DNA from 4 places in the Rahnella sp. JUb53 genome. Region 2 is predicted to be linked to each of the others. Evidence: predicted binding sites of a transcription regulator. Region 2 holds the regulator's gene; each other region holds the start of a gene.
The links. Region 2 encodes CRP, which controls carbon source genes, mostly activating them, when cyclic AMP is high. Its sites were predicted from a motif close to ATGTGANNNNNNTCACAT; they were not measured.
Positions count from the first base shown of each region.

Region 1 (3,756 bases), on a different contig from region 2:
TGGTAGGTAAATACGCTGAGCTGACCTTCCATACGGATGGCGGCGCCGGAGACCAGCGGTTTTTTCTGCGCGAAACATTCACTGTTCAGCTGATTACGCGTCGTGACATTGTCGGTGCAATCCACCACCACGTCGCAGGCGGCGATCAGTTCGCGTAATAAATCGTCATCCGCCTGAGCATTTACCTGATTTAAGCGGATGTGCGGATTGATTGCCGCCAGCGCTATGGCGGCGGAGTCGACTTTCGGCATCCCGATCCGCGCGTCAGTGTGCAGCGTCTGGCGTTGCAGGTTTGAGAGCGATACCGTATCGAAATCCAGCAGCGTTAACGTACCGGTGCCTGCCGCCGCCAGATATTGCGCGGCGGCGCAGCCTAAACCTCCCAGCCCGACAATCAGCGCGTGGCTGGCTTTCAGCTGTTCCTGCGCATCAAAATCAAACCCTTTCAGTACTATCTGGCGGTTATAGCGCAGGGCTTCAGCGTCCGTCAGTTCCGGCAGAGTCGCCATGTTCAGCTCCGCAGCAGCGCGTTAAAAGGCTCGACTTCAACGATTTCACCAGCCGTAACATTGTCGCGTTCACGCTCAAGCACGATAAAACAGTTAGCCTGGCTGAAGGAGCTGAAGACGTGCGATCCCTGATGGCCGGTAGTGCGCACTTCCAGCTGACCTTCTGCATTGGTGCTGAAAATACCGCGCTGGAAATCGAGGCGGCCGGGCGATTTTTTCAGTGGCGTTACGGCTTTCGCTTTCAGGCGTGGCGGGAACTGCCAGGCACTGTGACCGGAAAGCTGAGCGATAAATGGCTGAACCAGCTGATAAAACGTCAGTGCAGCCGACACCGGATTCCCCGGCAGTCCGCAGAACCAGCTGTCTTTCAGTTTTCCGAAAGCAAACGGTTTGCCCGGTTTCATGGCCAGTTTCCAGAAACCAATTTCGCCCAGTTCATCCAGCATCTGTTTGGTGTAATCGGCCTCACCGACGGAAACACCGCCGCTGGAAATCACCAAATCGACAAATTCATTGGCTTCTTCAAACGCTTTACGCAATGCCTGCGGATCGTCGCGGATAATGCCTAAATCCAGCACCGTACAGCCGAGTTGCTCGAGCATCAGCCGCACGGCAAACCGGTTCGTGTCATAAATCTGGCCTTCCTGCAGAGGCGTACCGACAGGTTGCAGCTCATCACCGGTGGAAAATACGGCGACTTTCAGCGGCTTCCAGACCTGTACTTCAGTCACGCCAAGGGACGCCAGCAGCGGTAATTCGGCCGCCCCCAGACGCACGCCCGCAGGCAAAACGCTGTCGCCTTGCTTAATGTCGTCACCCATCAGGCGGATATTCTGGCCTTTTTGCGCCGTTGCTGTGAAACGTATTCCCGCGTCTGAAACTTCTGCCTGTTCCTGCATGATCACTGTGTCGGCACCGGCCGGAACCGGCGCACCGGTCATGATGCGGATACAGGTTCCGGCAGGCCATTCGCCATGAAAAGGCGCGCCGGCAAAGGCTTTTCCCGCCACCGGGAGGACAGCGCCCTCGTGCAGATCTTCAATGCGCAGGGCATAACCGTCCATCGCGGAGTTATCAAAAGGCGGGACAAAAATCGGGGAAAGCACCGGCGCCGCAGTAATACGGCCAGCGGCGGTTGCCAGTGGCAACGATTCGGCATCCTGCGCTGTTTTTTTCGGAACGTAAGCGCGCATTTTATCCAGCGCTTCCTGAAGTGAGATCAAACCTGCAGTGTTGAATTCCATCAAAATTCCTTAGTGATTCAGTCCGGCGACGCGGGCGTACTCACCGGCGACGGACGGGAAAATGGGGCATGAGCATAGTATGACAGAGAATCGGGACGAACCAAAAACCGCTGAAGGCGTAAAAACTTCGTGGGGATTTCTGAAAAATTGAGATCGATCCCAAAATTACGGATGTAACGCGGTTATCATAGTTACCGTTATTTGTGATTTGTGTCACATATCTGTCATATACACAGGAATAACCGGTGCTTAAAAAAAATCGCCATCAGGCCATCCTTCAGTTGGTAGAACAACATGAAGTGTTACAGGTTAGCGAACTGGCACAATCGCTGGATGTGAGTCTTGAAACGATCCGACGTGATTTGAGTGAAATGCAGGACAAGGGATTGATTTTACGCCGCCATGGACGCGCGCGTCGTCTGGCCGCTCAGCCAGAAACATCCTGGCTAAACAGTTTGCAGCGTTGCCCGCAGCTTTAAAGGCGCAGCTAAATAAGAAAAGGGAAGGCTTTTAAGCCTTCCCTTTTTTATGCATGAATTTATGCGTAGTAAATGTTATGCCGCCATTTCGCGGTGGATTTTTTCCGCTTTACTGCGCACACCGGCGATGATCACCGCCAGCACCAGCAGAACGTAAGATACGGTCGCAATATTCAGTGCCCAGAACAGGCCGTATTCGCGGTAAATGAATGATGAGAAGGAAGCGAAAATCAGCGTACCGACTGAAGCCGTCGTCAGCAGCGCAGAGGTCAGCGTTGGAGGTGAGTTTTTCACCTGCAGGCTGCCGTAGCTCATCAGGCCGGAGAACATACCGGAGTTACAGAAGCCGAACAGGCCAACGGCAATCATCACCAGCGTGGTGTTTTCGTTGTGTGTCACCACAAACAGGCTGATTAACCCGACGATGGCCGACGCAAACAGGAAGGTACGCAGTTTCACAAAACGCACGGTGAACTGGTTCAGGAACAGGCCAATCGCTTTCACCATCCAGTAAGTGGTGATGTAGATCGCCGCTTTGTCAGTGTCCAGACCGAAATGCTCATGCAACCAGCTTGGCATCCACAGGGTGAAAACCAGCTCGCTGAAGACGAAGGCGAACAGGGCAAAACATAGCACGTACGCCGCGAAGCCCCACGGCTCTTTCGCTTCCCGCTCGCTTTTCGCCACTTTTTCCGGCTGCGCAACGGTCGGGAATTTCTGACCCACACACAGCAGGATCATCAGCACGCTCAGCGTACCCATGATGCCGTACATCGCCAGCCAGCTCGCGCCATGCTTGAACAGGAAACCGAGCACCAGAGACAACGTCATGCCGGAAAGCGCAAAGAAGAAGTCGGTGAAGATTAAGTTGGCGGAACGCTTTTTCGGGTCGTCATTAATACGCACAACCAGATAGCTGCCAATCGACATCATCAGGCCAGCTGTCGCACCAATCAGGAAAACGCCGATGCCGAACAGGGTAATCGACGGCATCACGAACAGCGCGATACAGGTCAGGATGGTGACAATTGACCCGGTGATCAGCTGCTTGCCCAGATCGAACTTACGCATCAGGATGCCACTGATCATAATCGGCAGGAATAAACCGATGTTCATCAGTGAGAACATGAGGCCGATAAAGGCCGGATCTTTATTAAAAGCCGTCGCGACTGGCCCGATAACAATACCCAGAGTGGAGACGAGGCCCCCTGTAAAAAAGTAACTTAGCCATGAGATCACATTAATCCGGCGGCGGTTATAAACAGTTTCCATAAACTGATTTCCTAAAAAGAGAAAATAAAAAGTCGCGGTAAGCTTATCCAGAGGTGCTTTTGCCGCGATTAGGACGTTTATTATTGCTGTTCTCTGGTGATTTGTCCCGCATGTATATTCAATTGCAGCATTTGTTTTTCCTAAACAATCTAAGCAATTAGCGCCATTTTGGTGGCGATGCATTTCTGCTTTACATACTGTAGCGGGCTAAATATAGTCAAAAAACAGGTCAACATCTTCCATACATAAATA
Region 1 covers NZ_SLYT01000004.1:240,752-244,507, reverse strand. Annotated here, with positions in the region: gene moeB (molybdopterin-synthase adenylyltransferase MoeB) at 1-509, opposite strand, end outside; gene moeA (molybdopterin molybdotransferase MoeA) at 512-1,756, opposite strand; gene EC840_RS11660 (DeoR family transcriptional regulator) at 1,999-2,232, shown strand; gene tsgA (MFS transporter TsgA) at 2,308-3,504, opposite strand.
Region 1: EC840_RS11660 (DeoR family transcriptional regulator) is a predicted target of CRP. The motif match lies at 1,955-1,972, and genes of this name have one in related genera.

Region 2 (3,756 bases):
CAACATATTATTTTTCGCGATCCTGACGCTATCAGCTTTACAGCGTGACCATAAGATGCAATTTTTGGGCGGGTGATGCTTTTTACTGATAGGGATCGTGATGCGCTATTTGCCGAAATTGCAGCAACTGAAGGTTTTCCAGCAGGTTATCCGCAGCGGCAGTATTCGCGGCGCGGCGCGGGCGTTGAATCAGTCACAACCGGCGGTCAGCAGAACATTGCGTGAACTGGAACAAACGCTCGATACGCAGCTGATCGTGCGTGGCAATCAGGGGATGACGCTGACCGAAACGGGGCGGGCATTTGCACAGCGTATGCAATTTATCCTCGAAGAGCTTGAGCGCGCCGCCGATGAAATTCGCCAGATCGAACAATATTCGCAGGGCTCCGTCGCCATTGGATTTTCATCGCTGCTGGCGCTGACGGTTTTTCCCGGATTGGCAGGAGAATTTAAGACGCAGTTTCCGCAGTCCAAACTGCTGATCAAAGAAGGGCAACTTTCCACGTTATTACCTGCACTGCGCGAAGGGAAACTGGATTTCGCGGTCGGTACCGCCGGGCCGGGATTTCCGCTGGAAGATCTGGTACGTGAGCCACTGTTCAGCGCACCTTTCTGCGTTATCGCCCGGCGTGGACATCCGCTGGCAGGCTCCACAACTCTGGAGGAATTACAGGATGCGCGCTGGCTGTTGCCCGAAACGGATATGGGGTATTACCAGCAAATCAGGGTATCGATGGGAGGATTTCATCAGCCGGCAGCGGAAATGCCGGTGCATACAGATTCGGTGGTGTGCGGGCTAAATATGGTGTTGCAGTCTGATTATCTGACCATTGTGGCGCGCGCGATGAAAGCGCCGTTCGGATTGCAGGACAGGCTGAGTGTGCTCAATATCGATACCCTGCCGCAGGCAGAATACTGTGTGCTTTACTCGCAAAAATCGCCGCTGACGTTTGCCGCGCGGCGATTTTTGGATTTATTGCGCAGCCAGTGCCACGCCTATGACTGGTCGTAACTTATTCGACGCTGATCACTTCAAAGCTGTGCGTGATGGTCGCCGCTTTGCCGAGCATCAGGGACACAGAGCAGTACTTTTCCGCAGACAGGCTAACGGCACGTTCGACAATCTTATCGGTGAGATCTTTACCGGTGACGATAAAATGCAGATTGATGTGCGTGAACAGGCGCGGCGCTTCTTCGCGGCGTTGTGAGGTCAGCTTGACTTCACAATCACGCACGTCATTACGGCCTTTTTGCAAAATAGACACCACATCAATCGCGCTGCAACCGCCTGCGGACATCAGCAGCATTTCCATCGGGCTGGGTGCTTTATCGCCCGCATTACCATCCATAGAAATCTGGTGGCCTGACGCTGACTCGCCTAAAAACGTCAGCCCTTCTACCCATTTTACGCGTGCGTGCATGAACTATTCTCCCGGTGAATAAACTCGTCGAATTCCGCTCCCAGAGTACCCTTTCACCTAAAATCTGGCAACGTAACCCGATCGCCATCATGCTGAAGCGAGACAACAGAAGACAGCATTGCAAACCTGTGCTACAAACAAAGCCGAAACATACTTTCCAGTGAATTGCGGTGACGGTTTTCGCGGTTTAAGAACAGAACCCACGGTGATAACGGCAATAATCAGGCTGTTTCACCCCGACACCCGCTTGCAGCATTTCTGGGGAGTTATATGCTGAAAGGGCGCTTTTTTTATGAAGTGCCGTACAGGGAACTCTGAGCCCTGTGATTTTGGGCAGCGATAACAACAGAGGATAATAGCAAATGGTTCTCGGCAAGCCACAAACAGACCCGACTCTTGAATGGTTCCTGTCTCACTGTCATATACATAAGTATCCTTCTAAAAGTACGCTGATTCACCAGGGTGAAAAAGCCGAAACGCTTTACTACATCGTGAAAGGGTCAGTTGCTGTCCTTATCAAGGATGAAGAAGGCAAAGAAATGATACTGTCCTACCTTAACCAAGGTGACTTCATCGGCGAGCTGGGACTCTTCGAAGAAGGTCAGGAACGTAGTGCGTGGGTTCGTGCAAAAACTGCCTGTGAAGTGGCTGAAATTTCTTATAAAAAATTCCGCCAGCTGATTCAGGTTAACCCGGATATTCTGATGCGTCTTTCCGCGCAGATGGCAAACCGTCTGCAAGTGACGTCAGAGAAAGTCGGCAACCTGGCCTTCCTCGACGTAACAGGGCGTATCGCTCAAACTCTCCTTAATCTGGCTAAACAGCCTGATGCGATGACCCATCCGGACGGGATGCAAATCAAGATCACCCGTCAGGAAATCGGCCAAATCGTCGGTTGTTCACGTGAAACAGTCGGACGTATTCTCAAAATGCTTGAAGATCAAAGTCTGATCTCGGCACACGGTAAAACGATTGTCGTTTACGGCACACGTTAATCCCTTAAAAATCGGCGCGGCAGAACACTGTCGCGCCTTTTTTATGGGCTAAGCTTTATCCATGACGCTATGGCGAAGACTGTTTTACCATCCGGAAGTTAACTACGCGCTGCGCCAGACGCTGGTGTTGTGCCTGCCCGTTGGTATCTGCTGGTTGTTCGGCAATCTGCAAATGGGGCTGCTGTTCTCTCTTTGTCCTGCCTGCTGCAACGTCGCGGGCCTCGATACTCCGCATAAACGCTTTTTCAAACGCCTGATAATTGGCGGAACACTGTTTGCCGTGAGCAGTATTCTGCTGCAAGTCATGCTGGAAAACTGGCACATTCCCCTGCCGCTCATCATGCTGTCGCTGGCCTTGCTGTTAGGCGTGACCGGTGAAATCAGCCCGCTGCATGCACGTCTGTTGCCCGGTGCACTGGTCGCGACCATCTTCACGCTGAGCATGGTTGGCTTGCGTCCGATGTGGCAGGCACCGGTGCTTTTCGCCGCCGGCACGGCCTGGTACGGATTGTTTAACTGGGCGTGGTTTCGTATTTCGGAAGAACAGCCGATGCGCGAAACGCTCAGTCAGCTCTATCTGCAACTCGCGGATTACTTCGAAGCTAAATACAGCCTGCTGACGCAACACACCGATCCTGAAACCGCGTTACCCCCGTTGCTGACGCGACAGCAGCAGGTCATCGACCTGATTGCCCTGCTCTATCAGCAACTGCACATGCTGCCGCAACACGGCCATCATCATCACCATAAAAGACTGTTTCAACGTTTTCAGGTCGCGCTTGATTTGCAGGAGCACATCACGGTGAGCCTGCATCAGCCGGAAGAAGTGCAGAAGCTGGTGGAAGAAAGCCACGCCGAAGCGGTTATCCGCCGTAATGCGCAGGTGATTTCCGCCCGCCTGCGGGTCATCGCCGACGACATTCTTTATCACCGTTTATCCGCGCGGTTTACGATGGCCAACGAGCTGGCCGCGCTGGAGAAAATCGCCGCGCGCAATCCTGAGAACCCGGTCGGCCAGTTTTGCTACTACCACTTCAGCCGCATTGCGCGCCTGCTGCGGACACAGCGCCCGTTGTACAAACGTGACCTGATGAACACTCAGCCGCGTTTACCCTTCTGGCCTGCGCTGAAAAGCTATCTTTCCTTCAAATCTGTCGCCCTGCGCAATGCCGCCCGTCTGGGGATCATTCTGGCGATTGGCAGCAGCCTGGGCCTGTTCTTTAATCTGCCCAAGCCTTACTGGATTTTGCTGACCATCATGCTGGTCAGCCAGAACGGTTATAACGCCACACGCGTGCGTATCCAGCACCGTGCGCTGGGCACGCTGGCCGGATTGCTGA
Region 2 covers NZ_SLYT01000011.1:20,992-24,747, forward strand. Annotated here, with positions in the region: gene EC840_RS21055 (LysR substrate-binding domain-containing protein) at 101-1,012, shown strand; gene EC840_RS21060 (OsmC family protein) at 1,014-1,421, opposite strand; gene crp (cAMP-activated global transcriptional regulator CRP) at 1,784-2,416, shown strand; gene EC840_RS21070 (YccS/YhfK family putative transporter) at 2,478-3,756, shown strand, end outside.

Region 3 (3,756 bases), on a different contig from region 2:
CGCAAAGCCTGAACATTCATTAAAGATAGTAAGGAGTGATTATGATTTGTCCACGTTGTGCCGATGAGCATATCGAACTGATGGCCGTGTCCCCGGTGAAAGGTGTCTGGACCGTGCATCAGTGCCAGCGTTGTTTATACACCTGGCGTTCTACTGAACCTCTGCGTCGCACCAGCCGCGAACATTATCCCGAGGCGTTTAAGATGACGCAGGCAGATATCGACAATGCGCCGATGGTGCCGTCGATCCCGCCACTTCTGGCGGAGTAATGTGACTTTCTCCTCCCTCTGAAAACAGGGAGGAGAAGCTTCAGAAGCCGTTTTTACGGAAATTCATCTGAACATAAACTTTTCGCGTAAAAACAGTTTAGGTAATCTCTAAGAAAATTCCTGAAATCAAGCAGTTAAAAATCGATTTCCCTGAAAACCCCCTTCTTTTTTCTCCTGAATAGTCCCACATTTTTGCCAACATAAACTCTGTAAAGGTAGACAGTTGTCGACTTTTCCTCTAAAAGTTCTGCAGTTCTCGCCAGACAAAACTAGTTTCGAATGGCAAATAATAATGTCTGAATGTTAAAGAGCGGCGAAATGATAACCGCCAGGCATTGAGATTTTACAAACACTACGACACACCTTTTGGAGAGTTTATGCATTCCTCTGATCACAAAAACGAGAGCCGGACGTTCTTCGGTCATCCTTATCCGCTGGGTTCTCTGTTCTTCACAGAAATGTGGGAGCGGTTCTCGTTTTACGGTATCCGTCCCTTACTGATCCTGTTCATGGCAGCGACGGTGTATGACGGCGGCATGGGACTGGCGCGTGAAAACGCATCGGCCATCGTCGGTATCTTTGCGGGCTGTATGTATCTCGCGGCGCTGCCGGGCGGATGGCTGGCAGATAACTGGCTTGGGCAACAACGTGCAGTCTGGTACGGCTCGATCCTGATTGCGCTGGGTCACCTGGCGATTGCCTTGTCGGCGTTTATGGGCGACAACCTGTTCTTCATCGGCCTGATGTTTATCGTGCTGGGTTCCGGCCTGTTCAAGACCTGTATCTCGGTCATGGTCGGCACGCTGTATAAGAAGGGCGACGCACGCCGTGACGGCGGTTTCTCGCTGTTCTATATGGGCATCAACATGGGGTCGTTTATCGCACCGCTGATTTCCGGCTGGCTGATAAAATCGCATGGCTGGCACTGGGGCTTTGGTATCGGTGGTATCGGTATGCTGGTGGCGCTGATTATCTTCCGCGTTTATGCCGTACCGGCAATGAAACGCTATGACAGCGAAGTCGGTCTGGATTCCACCTGGAACAATCCTGTCGCGAAGAAAAACGGCGTCGGTGCCTGGTTACTGGCGCTGGCCGTCGGCGTGGCTGTCGTTGTAACGCTGATTGCGCAGGGCGTGATTGTCATCAATCCGGTCGCTGTCGCCAGCGTGCTGGTGTACGTGATTGCGGCATCCGTCGCCCTGTACTTTATCTACCTGTTCCTGTTCGCCGGGCTTAACCGCAAAGAGCGCGCCAGACTGCTGGTCTGCTTTATCCTGCTGGTTTCCGCCGCGTTCTTCTGGTCTGCGTTCGAGCAAAAACCGACCTCGTTCAACCTGTTTGCGAATGACTACACCAACCGCATGATCGGCGATTTTGAAATCCCGGCGGTCTGGTTCCAGTCTGTCAATGCGTTGTTTATCATCCTGCTGGCACCGGTATTTAGCTGGGCGTGGCCGATGATGGCACGTAAAAACATCCGTCCGAGCAGCATCACCAAGTTCATTATCGGTATTTTGTGCGCAGCGGCAGGCTTTGGCCTGATGATGCTGGCGGCGCAAAACGTGCTGAACAGCGGCGGCGCAGGCGTTTCACCGTTCTGGCTGGTGGGCAGTATTCTGATGCTGACGCTCGGCGAGCTGTGTCTGAGCCCGATCGGTCTGGCGACCATGACATTGCTGGCACCGGAGAGAATGCGCGGTCAGATGATGGGGCTGTGGTTCTGTGCCAGTGCGCTGGGTAACCTGGCGGCGGGTCTGATCGGCGGTCACGTGAAAGCCGATCAGCTGGATATGCTGCCTGATCTCTTTGCGCGTTGTTCCATCGCGTTGCTTATCTGTGCTGCCGTATTGTTCGTGCTGATTATTCCGGTACGTAGAATGCTGGAAAACGCACAGGCCAGTTCAGAACAGAAACCTGTCACTCACGCCTGACGGGAAATGATGTGATTATCGACCCGTAACCGGTCGGTGCAGTAAACAGAAATGAGGTGGTCTTCGGACTGCCTCATTTTTTTTGATCATATCCATGTTACCGGTATCACATTAATCAAAAAACATAAGAAATTTATAACATCTCGCAATTGTGACTGCCTTTTAACCATTCTATAACAAGTCCTCGGACCACGGACGGACTGACTTTTTTGTGTTTAACCCTACAAAAGGCAGGACGAAAAATGACGGCGAAGTTATCCGTAAAAGAAAAAATCAGCTACGGTCTGGGAGATATGGCGAGCCATATTGGCCTGGATAACGTGATTATATTTTTGACGTTTTATTACACCGATGTCGTGGGATTACCGGCGGTTTTCGTCGGGACAATGTTTCTGGTCGCCCGCGTGGCGGATGCGATTGTTGACCCTGCAATGGGGTTAATCGCCGACCGCACGCAAACCCGTTTTGGTAAGTTCCGTCCTTATATTCTGTGGCTTGCGCTGCCGTTTGGTGCCAGTTGTTTACTGGTTTACGCGGTGCCGGAATCGCTGTCTTTGGGCGGCAAAATGGTTTATGCCAGCGTCACGTATTGCGTGATGATGCTGATGTATACCGCCATCAACATTCCTTACTGCTCGATGGGGGCGATTATTACGCCGGATAACACCCAGCGTATTTCTCTGCAATCTTACCGGTTTTTCCTCGCCACGCTCGGCGGCGCGATGTCCACTTTCCTGATGATGCCGCTGGCAGAAATGATCGGTGGCGGTAATAAGCTCGACGGCTATTTCGGCGCGATGGCCATCATGGCGTCGATTGCCGTGGTGATGTTCCTGCTGTGTTTTCTCAACACCAAAGAACGTATCAGCGCACCGCCAACGCACGAGAATTTCCTCTCTGATTTGCGCGATTTAGTGCGTAACGATCAGTGGCGTGTGGTCGCGGCGCTGATCTTCTTCAACATCTCATTCGGCGTCGTCCGCCTTGGCGCGATGATGTATTACGTCACTTATTATCTTGGCAATGGCAGCTACTTTATGTGGCTGCTGGCGGCGCACATTATCGGTAAAAGTCTCGGCAGTTTGCTGGTCAAACCGCTGACCCGCAACCGCAGCAAACTGGCGGCGTTTACGCTGTGCGCCATTCTGACCGGCTTGCTGAGCATGGCGATATTCTTCGTTCCGGCGTGGATTTCCCTGCTGGTCGGCATGACGTTGCTGGTGTCCACGTTCTATCAGGTCACGACTACGCTGATGTGGGTGATGATGTCCGACGTGGTGGATTACGGCGAATACAAACAGGGCAAACGCATGGACGGTACCGTGTTCTCGACCTTGCTGGCGATCCTCAAAATGGGGATGGCGGTGAGCGGGGCGGTGGTCGGCTGGACACTCGGCATGAGCGGTTATGTGCCGCACGCCGCGCAACAAAATACCGCCGCGATGCTGTCAATTATCGCGCTGTTCTCACTGGTGCCGGGCGTGTTGTCGATGTTCAGCGCGCTGTCGATGCGCTGGTACAAGCTTAACGACGCGACCATGAAACAGATTAATCAG
Region 3 covers NZ_SLYT01000002.1:618,707-622,462, forward strand. Annotated here, with positions in the region: gene EC840_RS07430 (non-oxidative hydroxyarylic acid decarboxylases subunit C) at 1-12, shown strand, start outside; gene EC840_RS07435 (non-oxidative hydroxyarylic acid decarboxylases subunit D) at 42-269, shown strand; gene EC840_RS07440 (peptide MFS transporter) at 647-2,200, shown strand; gene EC840_RS07445 (glycoside-pentoside-hexuronide (GPH):cation symporter) at 2,443-3,756, shown strand, end outside.
Region 3: EC840_RS07445 (glycoside-pentoside-hexuronide (GPH):cation symporter) is a predicted target of CRP. The motif match lies at 2,295-2,312, and genes of this name have one in related genera.

Region 4 (3,756 bases), on a different contig from region 2:
ATTTCCAGCTCAGTGCATTTAACCGCGTCCCACCAGCGGCATGGCGCTCGCCATGACGGTCATGGTCAGCACGTTGGTATCCAGCGGTAAACCGGCCATAAACGCCACCGCCTCGCCGACGCGTTCCACCGGGATCACCGGTTCTTCGGCAATATGTCCGTCGGCTTGCATTCTGCCCGCCAGCGCCTTATTGCCCATATCTGTGGCCGCATTACCGATATCAATTTGCCCGCAGGCAATATTAAACGCTCGCCCGTCCAGCGCCGTGGACTTGGTCAGCCCGGTAATGGCGTGTTTGCTGGCGGTGTAGGGTGCGGAATTCGGGCGCGGCGACTGTGCTGAAATCGAGCCGTTATTGATGATGCGTCCGCCCTGCGGCGATTGCTGTTTCATCAGTTTCACCGCCGCCTGCGTACATAAAAATGCGCCGGTCAGATTGGTATTGATCACCGACAGCCAGTCTTCCACCGGCAGTTCTTCGATTGGAACATCCTTTACGTTATTACCGGCGTTATTGAACAGTAAATCCAGACGCCCGAAGGTTTCCTGAATATCCTGGAACAGCGCGGCGACCGATTGCGGGCTGGTCACATCCAGCTGGCGCGCCACCGCCTGTCCCGGCGCAAACAGCGCGACAGCCTGCTCCAGCTTTTCTTTGTTTCGTCCGGCCAGGATCACGGTAAATCCAGTCGCTTCCAGCGCTTTGGCGGCGCTCAGGCCAATACCGCTGCCCCCGCCAGTGATTAATGCGATTTTGTTCATTGGGCCTCCTAGACCGCAGCTAACATGCCGCCATCGATGAATAAAAGATGACCATTTACAAAATCTGAGGCCTTAGACGACAGATAAACCGCGCCGCCGACCAGCTCTTCCGGATTGCCCCAGCGTGCAGCCGGAGTGCGTTTGCACAACCATTCTGAGAACTCTTTGTTATCCACCAGGGCCTGTGTCATATCCGTTTTGAAATAGCCCGGCGCGATGCCGTTGACCTGAATATTGTAGCGCGCCAGCTCGACACACATGCCGCGGGTCAGCATTTTTACCGCACCCTTTGAAGCGGCGTATGGCGTGATGGTGTCGCGACCCAGCTCACTTTGCATCGAACCGATATTGATGATTTTGCCGCGCTCGCGCTGGATCATGTATCGCGCTACCGCCTGAGAAACCAGGAATACAGATTTCTGATTCACGGCAATCACGTCGTCCCAGTCTTTTTCCGGAAACTCAGTGAATTTATGGCGACGCTGAATACCGGCGTTATTTACCAGCACATCAATCGGCCCGATGGTGCTTTCGATATGATCGATCGCCTGATTCACCGCCTGACTGCTGGTGACATCAAAAGAAACGGCATGGGCGATAAAGCCTTCAGCACGCAGGGCTTCAGCGGCTTTTTGTGTCGACTCCGGTTGTGTGCCGTTGACGATAATTTCTGCGCCATGCTGCGCCAGCCCTTTCGCCAGCAGGAAACCCAGACCGCGCGTCGAGCCGGTAATCAGAATCTTTTTATTATCCAGTGAAAAGAGATTTGTCATGACGTTGGCCTTATTGAATGCAGATTTGAAAAGTTAGCTTCACTACACCGGTTTACCCCGCGCCAAACTGTGATGCAGATCACCTCACGGAATGTTAAAAAACCCTGTTACTCCCGGTGTGATCCTCATCATTTTGATAACAATTTCCGGCGCTTTCTGTTTCAATAACAAGGTATCTTTGCAGGCCCAATCAGGAAAATTCCGCATGAGAAATCAGCGCGTGACATTACAGGACATCGCCCAACTGGCGGACGTCACAAAGATGACGGTCAGCCGTTTTCTGCGCACGCCGGAAAAGGTGTCTCCTGAAACCCGCGAACGCATTACGAAGGTGATGGAAGAAGTGGGATATCCGCTGGAAGAAGCCCGCGGACCGGCCAAAGCGCCGCGTATCGGCATCTTAGTGCCCTCGTTCAACAACCAGATTTTCTCCGATTTGCTGGCTGGCATTGAGTCGGTCACTTCCGCACAGGGCTTTCAGACGCTGGTGGTCAATTACGATTACAGCAAAGAACGCGAAGAAGAACATATCGTCAATCTGCTGGGTTATCAGCTGGCAGGGCTGATCCTGACCGATTCCGTGCATACGCTGAAAGCCGATAAGTACCTGAATGCTTCTGAAATTCCTGTCGCACAGGTGATGGATCTCGATGACACGCACGGGCGCATTGCGGTCGGTTTTGATAATCAGCAGGCCGGTTACGATATGGCGAATACCCTCCTCGCCAGCGGCAAAGAGCATGTGGTGTATTTCGGTTCGATGTCGGATGCCCGTGACCAGAAACGTTATCAGGGTTACAGCCGCGCCATGACTGAACGGGGTCTGACGCCGGTACATATCACGCCCAATAAAGTTTCATCGGTGTCTATCGGCGCCGGAATGTTAGCCATGGCGCGTCAGTTATATCCGCAAACTAACGCGATTTTATGTACCAATGACGATATTGCGGTCGGCGTGTTACAGGAATGTATCAAATTAGGCATCCGCGTTCCGCAGGACATGGCGATTTCGGGCTTCCATGGATTAGATATCGGGCTGGCGACCACACCATTACTGGCGAGCGTGATCACGCCGCGCTTTGAGATGGGTAAAGTGGTGGCTGAGATTTTGCTTAAAAAAATCAGAAAGTTGCCGACAATCGAACGCGTGGATCTGCACTACCGAATTTCCCTCGGCGGCACGATTTAATTCTTCTTTCAGCCTCCATTTCGCCCCTCAATCCTGCACGCGAACTCCGGTGCAGGATCACGTATGTGGTAACACCTTTTCTTAACATAATTCAACGTGACGCCTGTCACGAAATACTTTCCTCAAAATGCTTTTATTAAGTCATCGCCGAAAGACGAAATAGTAATTAGTAAATTAAACGTCGCATTGAACATGCTCTAAATAATTCGGGTTGCGGGAAGGCGGCAAGGCCGTTAATCCCCGGGAGCTTACACAAGTAAGTGACCGGGCTTGGCGGGCGCAGCCAACGCATCTGCAACCTGAAGTATGACGAGCATCACCGAGGATCACAGAATGGATAATAAGATTCCTAAGGCCCGCTGGTTACGTGTTATTACACCAATACTTATCGCCTGCATTATTTCCTTCATGGACAGGGTTAATATTAGTTTCGCCATGCCCGGCGGTATGGACGCGGAATTAGGGATTACCGCTTCAATGGCCGGACTGGCCGCCGGTATATTCTTTATCGGTTATCTATTCCTGCAGGTTCCGGGTGGCAGTCTGGCGGTTCACGGCAGCGGACGGAAATTTATCGCCTGCTCGCTGATTGCCTGGGCGGTGATCTCCATCCTGACCGGCTTTATCACCAATCAGTATCAGTTGCTGTTCCTGCGCTTTGCGCTGGGTGTGGCAGAAGGCGGGATGTTGCCGGTGGTGCTGACCATGGTTAGCAACTGGTTCCCGGATAAGGAGCGCGGTCGCGCCAATGCTTACGTGCTGATGTTCGCGCCGCTCGGCGGGATGATCACCGCGCCGCTTTCGGGTCTGATTCTGGATACGCTCGACTGGCGCTGGTTGTTCATCATCGAAGGGGCATTGTCTTTCGTGGTGATGATTTTCTGGTGGTTCACCATCAGCGACCGTCCGGAAGAAGCGAAATGGCTGTCAGAGCGTGAACGCGACTACCTGGTGACGGAGCTGAACCGCGAACGTGAAGCCCTGAAAGCGCTGGCACCGGTGAATAACGCGCCGCTGAAAGAGGTGTTCCGT
Region 4 covers NZ_SLYT01000004.1:378,983-382,738, forward strand. Annotated here, with positions in the region: gene EC840_RS12265 (SDR family oxidoreductase) at 19-762, opposite strand; gene idnO (gluconate 5-dehydrogenase) at 771-1,535, opposite strand; gene EC840_RS12275 (LacI family DNA-binding transcriptional regulator) at 1,741-2,724, shown strand; gene EC840_RS12280 (MFS transporter) at 3,058-3,756, shown strand, end outside.
Region 4: idnO (gluconate 5-dehydrogenase) is a predicted target of CRP. The motif match lies at 1,652-1,669, and genes of this name have one in related genera.